One region of the Streptomyces sp. NPDC050418 genome, then DNA from elsewhere that is predicted to be linked to it. Evidence: riboswitches for the same ligand, from Rfam matches in the RefSeq annotation. Region 1 holds a riboswitch; the other holds the start of a gene.
The links. Region 1 has a riboswitch for glycine ahead of gcvP (aminomethyl-transferring glycine dehydrogenase). Riboswitches for the same ligand answer to the same signal wherever they lie in the genome.
Positions count from the first base shown of each region.

Region 2: linked by a shared signal. The riboswitch ahead of gcvT (glycine cleavage system aminomethyltransferase GcvT) and the one ahead of gcvP (aminomethyl-transferring glycine dehydrogenase) in region 1 are both predicted to bind glycine.

Region 1 covers NZ_JBITIG010000002.1:647,015-651,420, reverse strand. The annotation lists gene ACIBI4_RS07280 (MerR family transcriptional regulator) at 1-198, shown strand, start outside; partial or broken gene ACIBI4_RS07275 (DNA polymerase IV) at 256-1,830, shown strand; gene ACIBI4_RS07270 (PRC-barrel domain-containing protein) at 1,752-2,123, opposite strand; glycine riboswitch at 2,283-2,390, shown strand; gene gcvP (aminomethyl-transferring glycine dehydrogenase) at 2,584-4,406, shown strand, end outside.
Region 2 covers NZ_JBITIG010000013.1:81,541-85,946, reverse strand. The annotation lists gene glyA (serine hydroxymethyltransferase) at 1-582, opposite strand, end outside; gene gcvH (glycine cleavage system protein GcvH) at 596-973, opposite strand; gene gcvT (glycine cleavage system aminomethyltransferase GcvT) at 1,048-2,163, opposite strand; glycine riboswitch at 2,315-2,409, opposite strand; gene ACIBI4_RS28655 (AAA family ATPase) at 2,658-3,338, shown strand; gene ACIBI4_RS28650 (enhanced serine sensitivity protein SseB) at 3,408-4,184, shown strand; gene ACIBI4_RS28645 (enhanced serine sensitivity protein SseB C-terminal domain-containing protein) at 4,375-4,406, shown strand, end outside.

The sequences.
Region 1 (4,406 bases):
GAGTGCACCTCGCCCGACGAGGTCGTGGATCTGCTCCAGGGCGGCCAGGGGATCTTCGGGATCGCCGTGGGTGTCGTCTGGCGCGATGTGGAGACGGCCCTCTCGCAGCTCCACGGGGAGCGTGTGGACACCGGGGAGACCCTCATCGGGCACAACCCCTCGGATGAGCTGGCGCGGCGCCGTAACCGCGCTGTGTGACGCGCGGCCCCGGTGGATCCGGGGCCGTTGTCAGTGCCGTAGGGCAGCATCGGACCTGTGAGATCCGCGCCCACCATCCTGCATCTCGACATGGATGCCTTCTACGCCTCGGCGGAGCAGGCAGCCAAGCCGAGTCTGCGCGGAAAAGCCGTGGTCGTGGGCGGGCTCGGGCCGCGCGGGGTGGTGGCCACCGCCTCGTACGAAGCCCGGCGGTTCGGGGTGCACTCGGCGATGCCGATCGGGCAGGCGCGGCGGCTCGCGCCGAACGCGGCGTATCTGGTGCCGCGCTTCGGTCTGTACCGGGACATCAGCCGGCAGGTCATGCGGTTGCTCGGCGAGCTGTCGCCGCTGGTGGAGCCGCTGAGCCTGGACGAGGCGTTCGTGGACCTGGAGGCGGGCGAGGTCGCCTGGGACACCGCGTCGGCGCTCGCCGTGGGCGAGAAGCTGCGGGCCGACATACGGACCGTCACCGGGCTGACCGGGTCGGTGGGGCTCGCCGCGTCGAAGATGCTCGCGAAGATCGCGTCCGAGGAGGCCAAGCCCGACGGGCTGCGGCTGATCACTCCCGGGACCGAGCGGGAACTGCTCGCGGACAAGTCCGTCCGGATCCTGCCGGGGGTCGGGCCCGCCACCGGTGACCACCTGCGGCGGGCCGGGATCACGACCGTGGGGGAGATCGCCGAGGCCGGTGAGGACGAGCTCGTACGGCTGCTGGGGAAGGCGCACGGCGGGCATCTGTACACGATGGCGCTCGCGGTGGACGAGCGGCCCGTGGTGGCCGAGCGGGAGACCAAGTCGGTGTCGGTCGAGGACACCTTCGACGTGGACATCCACGACCGTGTACGGGTGCGGTACGAGGTGGACCGGCTGGCCGAGCGCTGTGTGCAGCGGCTGCGGGCCGCCGGGCACTCGGGGCGGACCGTGGTGCTCAAGGTGCGGCGCTACGACTTCTCGACGCTCACCCGGTCCGAGACGCTGCGGGGGCCGACGGACGATCCGGCCGTGGTGCGCGAAGCGGCAGCCCGGCTGCTCGAAGCGGTGGACACGACGGGCGGGGTGCGGTTGCTCGGGGTCGGGGTGAGCGGGCTCGCCGACTACACGCAGGAGGACCTCTTCGCCCAGGCGCAGGCTGCCCAAGCGGAGGCGCAGGCTGCCGAGGCGGAGGCGCGGGCCGCCGAGGCGCGGGCGGGCGGCGAGGACGGGGTGGCCGAGGGGGCGGATCCCGGTCATGAAGGTGATGACGATCTGCCTTCGCCGTCCTCAACCGCATCGCCGTCTCCGCCCCCGGCCGGCGCGGAGCCCGTGGAGGCCGAGCCTGCCGAGCGGCGGTGGTACGCCGGGCACGATGTGCGGCATACGGAGTTCGGGCCCGGGTGGGTCCAGGGGAGTGGTCTGGGGCGGGTGACGGTGCGGTTCGAGACGCCGGACTCGGGGCCGGGACGGGTGAAGACGTTCCGGGTCGACGACCCCGATCTGGAGCCCGGGGAGCCGTTGCCGCTGGTGGATACGGGGGAGTAGCCGGGCGGGACGAGTGAGAAGCCGGGGTGCCGCGGTCAGGAGTCCTGGCCCGCGATGTGGCCGAAATTCTGGTCCTGCGGGGGATCGGTCGGGTCGGTGAGGGACAGACCGTAGTGGTGGTAGAGCTGCAGCTCCTGCTCCGGGGAGAGGTGGCGGCCCACGCCGAAGTCGGGGGCGTCCTTGATCAGGGCGCGCTCGTAGGGGACGTGGAGGGTGCCCTCGACCAGTTCGCTGGGTTCGAGAGGGACGAAGGCGTCCCGGCTGAACAGGCCCGTGCGTATCGCCGCCCACTCCGGGACGCCCGTCGCATCGTCGAGATAGACCTCGTCCACGGTGCCGAGCTTGGAGCCGTTGCGGTCGAAGGCCTTGCGGCCGATCAGGCTGCGCGGGTCGATGTCGGTCTGCACGGTGCCTCCACGTGGTTCGCAAAGCCGGTTCACAAAGTCATGCGGATTCCCTGTTTTCCTACGAAAAGCCACTTTCGGGTGCGTGGCCACTCGGAGGAGGAAGGGGCCGTACGCGCGGAATCGTGCCGTGTGCCCGCTGGTAGGCTGGCAGACGGCTGCTGACCCCGTGCGGGAGAGCTCTCCGAGTCCGGTGAACGTACTGGCAGGAGGCGCCGAAGGAGCAAATCCTCCCCGGAATCTCTCAGGCACCCGTACCGCACGGACGAGGTCACTCTGGAAAGCAGGGCGGACGTCGACGGCTTCCGCTCTCACCGACGGTGAAAGCCGGACCGAGGGCATCACGGAAACGTGTGCCGCGGGCCGGTGAAACTCTCAGGTTGAGATGACAGAGGGGGAGGCCGTCCGGGTACCCGCGCCGTGGTGCCCCTCGCAGGTCGCATACGACCAGGAGGCCTCCGTAATGACCGCCAACCGCATCCCGCTCCACGAGCTCGAGCGCGGCATCCCCTTCGAGCAGCGCCACATCGGCCCCGATGCCGAGGCCCGCGCCAAGATGCTCGCCCAGGTCGGCTATGGCTCGCTCGACGAGCTGACCGCGGCCGCGGTGCCGGACGTGATCAAGAGCGCCGAGGCGCTCGGGCTGCCCGAGGGGCGCACCGAGGCCGAGGTGCTCGCCGAACTGCGGACGCTCGCCGATCGCAACGAAGTGCTCGCGCCCATGATCGGTCTCGGCTACTACGGCACCTTCACGCCGCCGGTGATCCTGCGCAACGTCATGGAGAACCCGTCCTGGTACACGGCGTACACCCCGTACCAGCCGGAGATCTCGCAGGGGCGCCTGGAGGCGCTGCTCAACTTCCAGACCGTCGTCGCCGACCTGACCGGTCTGCCGACCTCCGGCGCCTCGCTGCTCGACGAGGGCACCGCCGCCGCCGAGGCCATGGCGCTCGCGCGCCGCGTCGGCAAGGTCAAGCAGGGCGTGTTCCTGGTCGACGCCGACGCGCTGCCGCAGACCATCGCCGTGATCGAGACGCGCGCAGAGCCGACCGGTGTCGAGGTCGTCGTCGCGGATCTGTCGCAGGGCATCCCCGCCGAGATCGCCGAGCGCGGTGTCTTCGGTGTGCTGCTGCAGTACCCGGGCGCCTCCGGCGCCGTGCGCGACCTCAAGCCCGTCATCGAGCAGGCGCACAAGCTCGGTGCGATCGTCACCGTCGCCGCCGATCTGCTCGCGCTCACGCTGCTCACCTCGCCCGGTGAGCTGGGCGCCGACATCGCCGTCGGTACGACGCAGCGCTTCGGTGTGCCGATGGGCTTCGGCGGTCCGCACGCCGGCTACATGGCGGTCCGCGAGAAGTTCGCGCGCAGCCTGCCCGGCCGCCTCGTCGGTGTCTCCGTCGACGCCGACGGCAACAAGGCGTACCGCCTCGCGCTGCAGACCCGTGAGCAGCACATCCGCCGTGAGAAGGCGACCAGCAACATCTGCACCGCGCAGGTGCTGCTCGCCGTCATGGCCGGTATGTACGCGGTGTACCACGGCCCGCAGGGCCTCGCGGACATCGCCCGCCGCACGCACCGTTACGCTTCGATCCTCGCCGAGGGCCTGAAGGCCGGTGGCGTCGAGGTCGTGCACGGTTCGTTCTTCGACACCCTCACCGTGCGCGTCCCGGGCAAGGCCGCCGAGGTCGTGTCCGCCGCGCGCGAGGGCGGGGTCAACCTGCACCTGGTCGACGGCGACCACGTCGCGCTGTCCTGTGACGAGACCACCACCCGTACGCAGCTGGCCGCCGTCTGGTCCGCGTTCGGTGTCAGCGGTGACATCGAGGCCCTGGACGCCGCCGCCGGTGAGGCGCTGCCCGCCGGGCTGCTGCGCTCCGACGAGTACCTGACGCACCCGGTCTTCCACGAGCACCGCTCCGAGACCGCGATGCTGCGCTACCTGCGCAAGCTCTCGGACAAGGACTACGCGCTCGACCGCGGCATGATCCCGCTCGGCTCCTGCACCATGAAGCTGAACGCGACCACCGAGATGGAGCCGGTCACCTGGCCCGAGTTCGGCCAGTTGCACCCCTTCGTGCCGGCCGAGCAGGCGCAGGGCTACCTCACGCTCATCCGGTCGCTCGAGGAGCAGCTCGCCGAGGTCACCGGCTACGACAAGGTCTCGCTGCAGCCCAACGCCGGTTCGCAGGGTGAGCTCGCCGGTCTGCTCGCGGTCCGCGGCTACCACCGCGCCAACGGCGACGACCAGCGCACCATCTGCCTCATCCCGTCCTCCGCGCACGGCAC
Region 2 (4,406 bases), on a different contig from region 1:
CTCGACCTCGTCCGCGATCCGGCGGAACTCGGCGAAGTCCAGGTGACGCGGGTACGCCGACCAGCCGGCGATGATCACCTTCGGGCGGTGCTCCTTGGCGAGGCGCTCGACCTCGGCCATGTCCACCAGGCCGGCGTCGTCCACGTGGTACGGGACCACGTTGAACTGCTTGCCGGAGAAGTTCAGGCGCATGCCGTGGGTCAGGTGACCGCCGTGCGCGAGGTCAAGGCCCAGGATCGTGTCGCCGGGCGAGGCGATCGCGAAGAGCGCGGCCTGGTTGGCCGAGGCGCCCGAGTGCGGCTGGACGTTGGCGTACTCGGCGCCGAACAGCTCCTTCACACGGTCGATCGCGATCTGCTCGGCGACGTCCACGTGCTCGCAGCCGCCGTAGTAGCGGCGGCCCGGGTAGCCCTCGGCGTACTTGTTGGTGAGGACCGAGCCCTGCGCCTCCATGACCGCGACCGGAGCGAAGTTCTCCGAGGCGATCATCTCGAGCGTGGACTGCTGGCGCTTCAGCTCGGCGTCGACCGCGGCGGCGATGTCCGGGTCGAGCTCATGCAGCGAGGTGTTGAGAGAGGACATGAAAGTACGGGCCTCAGCTTCCGGAGAACGCGGTGTACTCGTCGGCGGACATCAGACCGTCCTGCTCGGCCTCGACGCGCACCTTGAACAGCCAGCCGCCCTCGAACGGGGCCGAGTTCACGAGCGACGGGTCGTCCACGACGTCCTGGTTGGCCTCGACGACCTCACCGGTGACCGGGGCGTACAGCTCGGAGACCGACTTCGTCGACTCCAGCTCGCCACAGGACTCACCGGCGGTCACCGTGTCGCCGACCTCGGGGAGCTGCACGAAGACCACGTCGCCGAGCGCGTTGGCCGCGTGCTCCGTGATGCCGACCGTCGAGACGCCGTCCGCGGCGGCCGACAGCCACTCGTGCTCCTTGCTGTACCGCAGTTCCTTGGGGTTGCTCATGGCCTGAATTCTCCTGTACGCGGGGGAGTGGTGCGGGATGAGGGGTGACGAAGGGTGATGCGGCCCGGCGAGGGCTACTTCTGGCGCTTGTAGAACGGCAGCGCGACGACCTCGTACGGCTCGTGCGTGCCGCGGATGTCCACGCCCACACCCTTTGTACCGGCCTCGGCGTGCGCGGCGTCGACGTACGCCATCGCGATCGGCTTGCCGAGCGTCGGCGACGGGGCGCCGGAGGTGACCGAACCGATGACCTCGCCGTCGGCGACGACCTGCATCTCGGCGCGCGGGACGCGGCGGCCCTCGGCGATCAGGCCGACGAGCTTGCGCGGCGGGTTCTGCTCGGCGCGCTCGGCGGCGGCGGCCAGCGCCTCGCGGCCCACGAAGTCGCCGTCCTTCTCGAACTTGACGACCCGGCCCAGACCGGCGTCGAACGGCGTCAGCGAGGTGCTCAGCTCATGCCCGTACAGCGGCATGCCGGCCTCCAGACGCAACGTGTCACGGCAGGACAGACCGGCCGGGACCAGGCCGTACTCCTGGCCCGCCTCGGTGAGCGCCTGCCAGACCGTCTCGGCGTGCTCGGGCTTGAGGAAGAGCTCGAAGCCGTCCTCGCCCGTGTAGCCGGTGCGGGCGATCAGCGCGGGCACACCGGCGACCGTGCCGGGCAGACCGGCGTAGTACTTCAGGCCGTCCAGGTCGGCGTCGGTGACGGCCTTGAGGATGGCGGGGGAGTGCGGGCCCTGCACGGCGAGCAGCGCGTAGGCGTCGCGGTCGTCGCGGACGACGGCGTCGAAACCGGCCTGGCGCTCGGTCAGCGCGTCGAGCACGACCTGCGCGTTCGAGGCGTTGGCGACGACCATGTACTCCTGGTCGGCGAGGCGGTAGACGATCAGGTCGTCGAGGATGCCGCCGTCGGCCCGGCAGATCATGGTGTAGCGGGCGCGGCCGACACCGACCGTGCCCATGTTGCCGACCAGCGCGTAGTCGAGCAGCTTGGCGGCCTCGGGGCCGGTGACGGCGATCTCGCCCATGTGCGAGAGGTCGAAAAGACCGGCCTTGGTGCGGACGGCGTTGTGCTCGTCGCGCTCACTGGCGTACCGCAGCGGCATGTCCCAGCCGGCGAAGTCGGTCATCGTGGCGCCGAGCGAACGGTGCAGGGCGTCGAGTGCGGTCAGACGGGGGGCGTTGCTCATCTTCAAGGGCTCCCAGGGCATGACTGGTGAGGTCGTTCCTCCCCATCTGTCATAAACCTGAGAGGTTCACCACGCCCACACGTAGTACGGGATGTGGCTTGCACCTTGGGTGGAGCCGCACGTCACACGACGGCTCGCTTTTCAGAGTTGCCTCGTCCGCGCGGTACGGGGCCTGAGAGATTCAAGGGAGGGACTTGCTCCTTCGGCGCCCGGACCTGGGGTCCGGGACTCTCCCGCGCGGGTTCGAACGGCCGGTATGCAGTTGGCGCGCACATCATTGCACGTCCTCGGGAACCCGTCGCCCGGGGTGCGCCGGCAGAAACCGGCGGGAACCGGGCAGGCGAAAACCAGGTCCCCGTGAATTACCGACTCTTTACACTCGGGAGGGCAAAGTGCGAGGACGGTCTCCCGGTCACGGAGCACAGGAAGCGGCAGCGGAAGAAGAGGCGGAGCCCCACAGGAGGCCAGTCCCCGGTCCATCGAGGGGGAGGACGATCACAGTGCAGCACTCAGGCGCCGGCGCCTACGTCACGAACGGCGCGGCCGCCGTGCCCACACAGGCAGGGCCGAGGCGCCGCCTCACGGCGGTGCGCGACACCGGGCCGTCCGTGGTCCGCGACCTGCGCGGCAGGACCGGGCCCGACCGGCTGCTCTTCGCCCCCGGCGACCTCGTGGTCGTCTCCGGACTGCCCGGCAGCGGCAAGACCACCCTGATCCAGCGCGCGGTGCGCGCCCCCCGGCTCGACTCGCAGGACTCCCGCGACCGCTGGGCCGCCTTCATGCCGAGCTTCCTGCCGTACGCGCTCTACCGCCCCCTCGTCCGCGTCGCGCACTACGCGCGGCTGCGCCGCACGCTGCGCTCGGGCGCCGAGGTCGTGGTGCACGACTGCGGGACGCAGGCCTGGGTCCGCCGCTGGCTGGCCCGCGAGGCCCGCCGCCGCGGCAGCTCCCTGCATCTGCTGCTGCTCGACGTCGACCCGTCAACCGCCCTGGCCGGCCAGCGCGACCGCGGCCGCGGGGTGTCCCGGTACGCGTTCAGCCGGCACCGCGGCGCGGTCGGCCGCCTGGTCCGCGACGCGGAACGCGGCCTCCTGCCCGCGGGCTGCGCTTCGGCGGTCCTGCTCGACCGCGAGACGGCCGCCGCACTGCGGGTCCTCGGCTTCCGTACGGCCTGAGGCTCGGCCTGGCCCTGCGCGAGCCCCGCGCTAGGGTCGAGCCGCACATATCGAGAGGTGGGGCGCCAGATGGACGGTCCGGGGCAGGGCGAGATGTACGCGCAGGCGCAGGGCTGGCCCGCCAACGAGCTCGAGGAGGTCCTCGCGGCCTCGCTCGGCGCGGGCCCCGCCGCGGGCGCCCGCATCCTGGAGGTCCTCGGCCGCAGCTTCATCTGGGTCCCGCTCCCCAACGGCGGCGGCCGCGGCAGCCAGAACCTCGATGTGCCCACGCTCGAGCTCGACGGCCAGGCGTACGTCCCCGTCTTCAGCTCGCAGCAGCAGCTGACCCAGGTCACCGGACCCGCGATGTCCTTCACCGTCGCCCCCGCCGTCGACTTCGCCCGCGGCCTGCCGCCGCAGGCGGGCATCGTCGTGAACCCCGACGGCGCCGTCGGCATCCCGCTCCCGCCGCCCGCCGTCGCCGAGCTGTGCCGCGCGGGCCGCACCCCGCTCGACGGACCGGCCGCCGGCGGCCGCGTCCGCCTCTACGAGCCGGACTGGCAGGAGGACCCGGTCGACTTCCTGCGCGCGGCCGCCGAGGAGTTCGAGGCCATCGGCATCGTGCTCGTCGCCCGCCGCTGCCTCGCCGCGATCGAGACCGCCGACCCGGTGCTCTTCATCGGCGTCGAGCTGTCCCAGTGGGAGGGCGCCGGACGCAACCTCCCCATGGACGCGCTCGGCCGCGCGCTTGGCCGGATCACACCGCCCTGGCCGGTCAACCTGGTCCTCCTCGACGTGGCCCAGGACCCGGTCGGAGACTGGATGTCCGCGAAGGTCCGCCCGTTCTACCGCCGGGAGCACGCGTAGCCCGCGCGTGATACCGCATACACCCCGCGCCGCGCGAAATTCGTCACGGGGAGCGTCAAGTCGGTGTCAGAAGCGCCGCATAAGCTGGTTACATAGCCCGGGCCGGAACGTCGCGGTGTTGACGGACGTGACGGTGCGGGGCGTAGGGCTGCAACATCTTGAAAAAAGCGGGGCGAAGGGGCGGTCAAGAGTGAGTGCGTCGGGCACGGCTGCGGCCGGGCA